Regions from separate parts of the Peribacillus sp. N1 genome, predicted to be linked through region 2. Evidence: riboswitches for the same ligand, from Rfam matches in the RefSeq annotation. Region 2 holds a riboswitch; the other holds the start of a gene.
What was found. Region 2 has a riboswitch for S-adenosylmethionine ahead of ACYP5M_RS12740 (methionine ABC transporter ATP-binding protein). Riboswitches for the same ligand answer to the same signal wherever they lie in the genome.
Positions count from the first base shown of each region.

Region 1 (3,809 bases), on a different contig from region 2:
TTCCATTATTTTAACACATGGAAACACCCTCCCTAATACCAGAGGGAGGGCACTACTAATTATTTATTAACCATGTTTGCAGGATCGACCCATGCTTTGAATTCATCTTCCGTCAGGAACTCCAATTTCAACGCCGCTTCTTTTAACGTAGAGTTGTCCTTGAATGCCGTTTTGGCGATCTTGGCTGCTTTTTCATAACCGATATGCGGGTTCAATGCTGTCACCAACATAAGGGAACGTTCTACATTTTCTTTGATTTTATCTTCATTTGCAGTGATGCCTACCGCACAATTGTCGTTGAATGAATGAATGCCTTCCGTCAATAATTTGACCGTCTGCAGGAAGTTATAGATGATGACTGGTTTGAATACATTCAATTCAAAGTTACCTTGACTTGCTGCAAAGCCAATTGTAGCATCGTTACCAACGATTTGTGTTGCAATCATGGTAAGCGCTTCACTTTGTGTTGGATTGACTTTACCTGGCATGATGGAGCTGCCCGGTTCGTTTTCCGGAATGGCTATTTCGCCGATTCCGCTTCTTGGTCCACTTGCAAGCCATCTGACATCGTTCGCAATTTTCATTAAATCCGCCGCCAATGCTTTCAAAGCACCGTGTGCGTAGACGATTTCGTTATGGCTAGTCAATGCATGGAACTTATTATCAGATGTGACAAAAGGGTATCCTGTATCTGCTGCAATTTGTTTGGCAGAGAGTCCCGGGAATTCTTTTTTTGTATTGATTCCGGTTCCTACAGCCGTTCCGCCTAGAGCAAGGTTCAATAATTTTTGGCTGCTTTCTTCAATCATCGCTAGATCCTTATCGAGCATCGCTTTCCAACCGGAAATTTCTTGTCCTAATGTTAATGGAGTAGCATCTTGAAGATGTGTCCGGCCAATTTTCACTACATCCCAAAATTCTTTTTCTTTTGTATCGAATGTATCACGAAGGGCTTTGATGGCAGGGACCAATTTTTCAGCGACTTCCATAAAGGCTGCAATATGCATGGCGGTCGGGAAAGTATCATTTGAGCTTTGCGCCTTGTTAACATCATCATTCGGGTGAAGGGTTTCAGATTCACCATTTTCTTTTAACCACTCATTCCCTTTGTTAGCGACCACTTCGTTCACGTTCATATTACTTTGCGTGCCGCTTCCCGTTTGCCAAACTACAAGCGGGAAATGTTCATCAAGCGTACCTTCAAGGATTTCCCCGCAAATCTTGACGATGGCATTCTTTTTAACTTCGGAAAGATCACCAAGATCATAGTTCACCTTTGCCGCAGCTTGTTTAACGTATGCAAATGCACGAACTAATTCAATCGGCATTTTTTCGTTACCTATTTTGAAATTGTTACGGCTTCTCTCAGTTTGTGCTCCCCAATATTTATCAGCAGGAACTTTCACTTCACCCATCGTATCTCGTTCGATTCTGTATTCCATGTGTTCTCCTCCTATGTTTGCACTATTCATTGAAGACCTTTTGCATATGAAATGAATAATGTCGGATTATTCTTTCTCTCCATACATTGTACAAACTTTATTATTTTAAAGCAAAAATATCCCGCTGACCCTTTCCATGTTTTCTGAAAAATCCAAGTTCCATTCATGTTTATATGAAAATTCAATTATTCTTTTTAGACACATAAAGTGTAGACACCGCTAGGCTCCAATTGACCTGGTCATGAACATCAAAGCATTATCACTCCCAAAATGTCCTTGACAGTATTTTGTATATATAGTAAATTCAAAAGAAATTGAATAATCTAAACTCTTATCGAGAGAGGTAGAGGGAATGGCCCGATGACACCTCAGCAACCTTCATTTGTTTCAAACCAATGAAAAGGTGCTAATTCCACAAGTTTGTGAACTTGGAAGATAAGAAGAATGACTCGTCCCTACTTAATCAAAGTCTTCTTCTTAAAGAAGACTTTTTTTTATTTTATATAACTCAAAGGAGCAGTGAAAACCATGTACAAATCTGAAACATATCTTGCTCAATTAGGAAATCGCAGCGAAACGGCGACAGGAACAGTCAATCCGCCGGTATACTTTTCAACAGCTTTTCGTCACGAAGGAATTGGCCAATCGACGGGATTCGACTACACAAGGACTGGTAACCCTACACGCCAGCTATTGGAGCGATCCATCGCCGATCTGGAAAAAGGAGACCAAGGTTATGCCTGCAGTTCAGGAATGGCCGCCATCTCCACTATTCTTGCCCTTTTTAAATCCGGGGATGCATGGATTGTCAGCGAAGATCTTTATGGCGGTACATATCGTCTGTTAGAACAAGGTTTTAAAAAATGGGGATTGCAGTGTGACTATGTAAACACTTGTTGTTTGGAGGATATCGAAAAAGCCATCACTCCTCACACGAAAGCCATCTTCATCGAAACTCCCACTAACCCCCTTATGCAGCAAACGGACATTAGCGCCGTTGCGGCATTGGCCAAACGATATAATTTATTGTTAATCGTTGATAACACTTTTTACACGCCTCTTATTCAACAACCCATCGTGCTTGGAGCGGATATTGTGATTCATAGTGCAACCAAGTATCTCGGTGGTCATAATGATGTGCTCGCGGGACTGATCGTTGCTAGCGGCGCTGAATTATGTGATGCACTTGCCTTCCATCATAATGGTACTGGAGCTGTCTTGAGCCCATTTGATTCTTGGCTGTTGATGCGCGGAATGAAAACCCTGGCATTGCGGATGGAGCGTCATGAAAAGAATGCTAAGATACTTGTAGATTACTTATCGGAGCATGATTGTGTCACTGATGTATTGTATCCCGGCAGAGGCGGCATGATTTCTTTCCGCATCATTGATGAAGCGGCGGTCAACCCATTTTTACAATCGCTCTCATTAATTTCCTTTGCAGAAAGCCTTGGAGGGGTTGAAAGCTTCATCACCTATCCTGCCACACAAACACATGCCGATATACCGCTTGAAGTCAGAACGGCAAATGGGGTTTGTAATCGCCTGCTTCGCTTCTCCGTTGGCATCGAGGATAGCGATGATTTGATTGGCGACCTGCAGCAAGCATTCGCACATGTAAAAAGGGAGGCACTACGATGACAGGTCATGATTTTAGCTTTGAAACGAAATTACTTCATAATCAACATAAATTCGATCCGGCAACGGGCGGTGTGAGCGTCCCCATTCAGCATGCATCGACGTTCCATCAATCGGATATCGATCAATTCGGCAAATATGACTACAGCAGAAGCGGGAACCCAACTCGCGAGGCACTTGAAGATATCATTGCCGATTTAGAGGAAGGCACTCACGGCTTTGCCTTTTCATCAGGTATGGCTGCCATTTCAACAGCCTTCCTGCTATTGTCTGCCGGAGACCATATCGTCATTTCCGAAGATGTGTATGGCGGAACGTTCAGGATGGTCACAAGCGTATTGACCCGTTTCAATATTGAGCATACCTTCGTTGACATGACGGACCTTGAAAGCGTCAAAGCGGCCGTTCAGCCAAATACCAGGGCCATATACATTGAAACGCCTTCAAATCCGTTACTTAAAGTGACCGATATTCAAGCTGTATGTGATATTGCAAAAAAAGCCGGTGCCTTAAGTTTTGTTGATAATACATTCTTGACGCCCGCATTGCAAAAACCGCTGAATCTGGGCGCTGATGTTGTCCTTCATAGCGCGACGAAGTTTTTATCCGGACATAGTGATGTGGTAGCTGGGCTTGCGGTCGTGAAAGATCCGGAATTGGCGGCAAGACTCGGTTCGCTCCAAAACTCCTTTGGAGCGGTCCTTGGTGTCCAAGATGCCTGGCTTGTAA
Region 1 covers NZ_BAAHZO010000005.1:165,129-168,937, forward strand. Annotated here, with positions in the region: gene fumC (class II fumarate hydratase) at 60-1,442, opposite strand; SAM riboswitch class I at 1,771-1,884, shown strand; gene ACYP5M_RS19325 (methionine biosynthesis PLP-dependent protein) at 1,971-3,083, shown strand; gene metC (cystathionine beta-lyase) at 3,080-3,809, shown strand, end outside.
Region 1: another riboswitch for S-adenosylmethionine. It lies ahead of ACYP5M_RS19325 (methionine biosynthesis PLP-dependent protein); the one in region 2 lies ahead of ACYP5M_RS12740 (methionine ABC transporter ATP-binding protein).

Region 2 (3,809 bases):
TAAATGTAAGGATCAACGAACTAAGTCCCTCAGGAATCAAAAAACGATAAATGATTTGCCATGTCGTCGCCCCCATCGCCTGAGCTGCCTCGATGATCCCTTTGTCCACTTCCAACAGGGAGTTCTCCACAAGCCGGGCGATATAAGGAGCCGCGTAAAAGATTAGCGGAACAATGGCCGCATTCGTTCCGATCGCACTGCCTACAATCATTCTGGTAAACGGAATAAGTGCTACTAGCAAGATGATGAAAGGAACCGACCGCAATATATTGATGATCGGGTTCAATACATTAAAGACCCATTTATTCTCCAGGATATGGCCCTTTCTTGTAATGACAAGCAGGATACCAAGCGGAAGACCAATCAATCCGGAAAATACCAATGAGATGGCTACCATATAAAGTGTGTCACCGAAAGCTGTCGACAGCTGATCTGCCGTTATTTCCATTCCCCAAAGCGTATTACCCATTTATCTGCACCTCCTGGACGAGAATCCCCTCATCTTTAATATACTGATAAGCCTTGTCCACCTCATTTTTATTCCCGGTCACTTCGATGATCAAATTCCCGAAAGGCGTTTCCTGAATTTCAGAAATATTGGCTGATAAAACACTTAAATGAACATCATATTTCTTCGAGATGGTTGAAAGCAAAGGAGTACCCGAAGTAGTCCCAATAAAATTAATTTTCCAAATAATCGGGATATGGGACCCTATGCTTTTTAGGAAACTTTGTGGAATTTCGTCATGTATGACCGTTCTCACGAAGTTTTTTGCAATATCCGTTTGCGGCTTCGCAAAAACTTCGAAAACCGAACCTTGTTCAACGACGCATCCGCCCTCCATGACCGCTACCTTATTGCAAATTTCCCGAATGACAGACATCTCATGAGTGATTAGCAGAATGGTAATATTGTATTCTTTATTGATTTTCTTTAAGAGCTGCAGAACAGCACTCGTTGTTTGCGGATCCAATGCCGAGGTAGCTTCATCACACAATAAGATCGATGGATTGGTAGCCAATGCTCTCGCAATGCCGATCCGCTGCTTTTGACCGCCGGATAATTGTTCCGGATAACTCTTTGCTTTGCTCGATAAGCCAACGAACTCCAACAGCTCGCCTACCCGCTTTTTGATTTCTTTACCAGGGGTTCCCGATAAAATCAGCGGCATGGCGATATTATCAAAAACGGTCTTTGAGTTTAGCAAATTGAAATGCTGAAAGATCATCCCGATTTTTTTCTTTTCTGCCCGCAATTCCTTCGCGCTCAATTTGGTTAAATCCTTGCCCCCAACAATCACCGAACCATCTGAAGGATGTTCAAGCAAATTGACCAACCTGATCAACGTACTCTTCCCGGCCCCGCTATAACCGACTACACCGAATATATCCCCCTTTTCCACTGTCAAATTAATGCCCTTCAAAGCCTCGACAGTCTGTTTCTTTGTTTGATATACCTTTTTAACATTTTGAAACTCAATCATCCAATCTCCCCCCATGTTGTTTATTTGTACGAATTCATTATCCAGAGAGAAGAGCTTTGCAACGCTTCATAATGATAGGGTTAAATTCGAAACTCACGAGTAAATCTGCGAAACTCATGAGTAATTGCACCAAATTTCCTAATAACCATATACATTTTGAATAAACAAAAGAGGCCTCTTCCGTCATCAGACAGAAGAGGCCTCTTTAGACATAAAAAAGAGTAAACTCTTAAATTAATTATCTAAGAAAAGCTCCTTCTTATCTTTCAAACTTTCGTCCGTTGGAATTAGCACAGTATTTTTACAAAAGTAAAAACCCGCTGCCGAGGTATCATAGGGCCAAGTCCCTCCACATCTCTTGATAAGAATTAACGTTATATTTAATTATGTCCTTCACTATATATTCTAATTTCTCTAAAGTCAACCCTATTTTTCATCGGTTAAAATATTTTCACAGTATAGTGATTGACGCCTTTTAATTATATTAATATAGTTAAATTTTATATTCTATAATGATTTGCTCATTCTCCATACTGGGTATATTTCATTTTCTTCCCTTATCTTCATCATGCCTGAATTCTTATATAAGTGAATCGCCCTCTTGATTATCCGGAGAAACCCTTAAATGATATTCGGATACATTAAATCGCCCGAAAAAGTTTTCTGCATAGCGAACCAATTCCTTGCCAAGGCCTTTACTGCGGTATCCGGGAATAAGATAAAATAGATCTACATAGCCGATCTCAGTTCCTTCATACGCCCGAATTCGAAGTTCCATTTGCCCAATCGGTACTTGGTCCTTTTCAATGATCACCTGTCCCCCCGGGAATTTGCGGACCCTTTCTTCCATTCGTTGCAGATATGTATTTTCATCTCCAAAACCTGCCTCAGATCCAAAACTTACAACAAAGGAATCTTTCCTGAATTTAACGATAATATCTTTATCTTTGTCCGTATCAATGGTACGAAAGATCAACTTCATCCTCTCCTGTCATTTTAGTGAAATAGTTTTCAAGCAAAAAAAAAACATTTCACTTACGGTCTTCATGATATTTCATTATTTACTTTTCAAGCGTCTTATTTCATTTTCTCTGAAAGGATTTTTCCTTAATCCCTATAGGAATGGTCATAATATTAAATTAAAAACAAATGCAATATTGTTTGGTGAGTTCTAGTAATGGGGATTGGATTGGCACAAACAAATCTATTTAATTTTCGAGTCTAACTTTGCAGGGTAACCCTAAGTGAATGAATGTTCGAGAGGAATTTGTTTATTAAGCTCTAACTCAACTTTTTCCCAAGCATCCTTTTTCCCTTTCATTTACATTCCAATTATAATAGGTAAGTGGAATACATTTACATGATTATCCATTATAAAAATCATTGGAGGTATTGAAGATGAAAGTTGTTGCAATAGTGGGAAGTATCCGTAAAGAGTCTTACAACCTTAAGCTTGCCAAATATATTCAATCTAGATATCAAGATCGGTTCGATCTCGAAATATTGAACATTCGGGAATTACCTTTTTATGATCAAGATATTGAAAATGACCCTCCATCAGTTGTAAAAGAATTTAAAAGCAAAGTGGCCGAAGCAGATGCAGTTTTGTGGGTAACTCCTGAATACAACGGTACGATTCCAGGTGTATTGGGCAATGCAATCGATTGGTTATCACGTGTCGATAAAGTCTTAATCGGCAAACCATCATGGATCATGGGTGCTTCAATGGGGCAATTAGGAACGGTTAAAGCTCAATTGCATTTGCGTGAAATCTTATTCGCAATAGGCATCGCCTCCCCACTCCTTCCAGGGAATGAAGTATATGTTGGTGCAGTGCATGACAAAATCGATAACGAAGGCAGGCTTACACATGAGTCGACTGTCCAGTTTATCGATACGGTCGTGGATAATTTCATTAGCTGGTATAATCATCATACTCGTTAATGATTTAAAAAAGACTCCCAGCCGGTTTGAGCCTGCTGGGAGTCTTTTTGCATCATTAAACAAAATTCATCCTCTTCCCGCCTGGAATGCAGGGTATTTCGTCATTCCTCCGTCAGCGAATAGAGTGATGCCCGTTACATAACTGGACTCTGAAGATGCCAGCCATGCAGCAACCGCAGCAATTTCTTCAGGCTTTCCGATATACCCCATCGGAATCATGCTTTCAAGATCCTTTTTCTTTTCGGGATCTTCAAGCTTGTCGGCATTAATTGGCGTGGCGATGGCTCCAGGACCAATGCTGTTCACACGGATTCCCTTTGGTGCATATTCAAGTGCCAGTGTCTCCGTAAGCAGCTTCACCCCGCCCTTGCTTGCAGCATA
Region 2 covers NZ_BAAHZO010000002.1:868,290-872,098, forward strand. Annotated here, with positions in the region: gene ACYP5M_RS12735 (methionine ABC transporter permease) at 1-448, opposite strand, end outside; gene ACYP5M_RS12740 (methionine ABC transporter ATP-binding protein) at 462-1,484, opposite strand; SAM riboswitch class I at 1,741-1,852, opposite strand; gene ACYP5M_RS12745 (GNAT family N-acetyltransferase) at 2,065-2,460, opposite strand; gene ACYP5M_RS12750 (NADPH-dependent FMN reductase) at 2,883-3,428, shown strand; gene ACYP5M_RS12755 (SDR family oxidoreductase) at 3,495-3,809, opposite strand, start outside.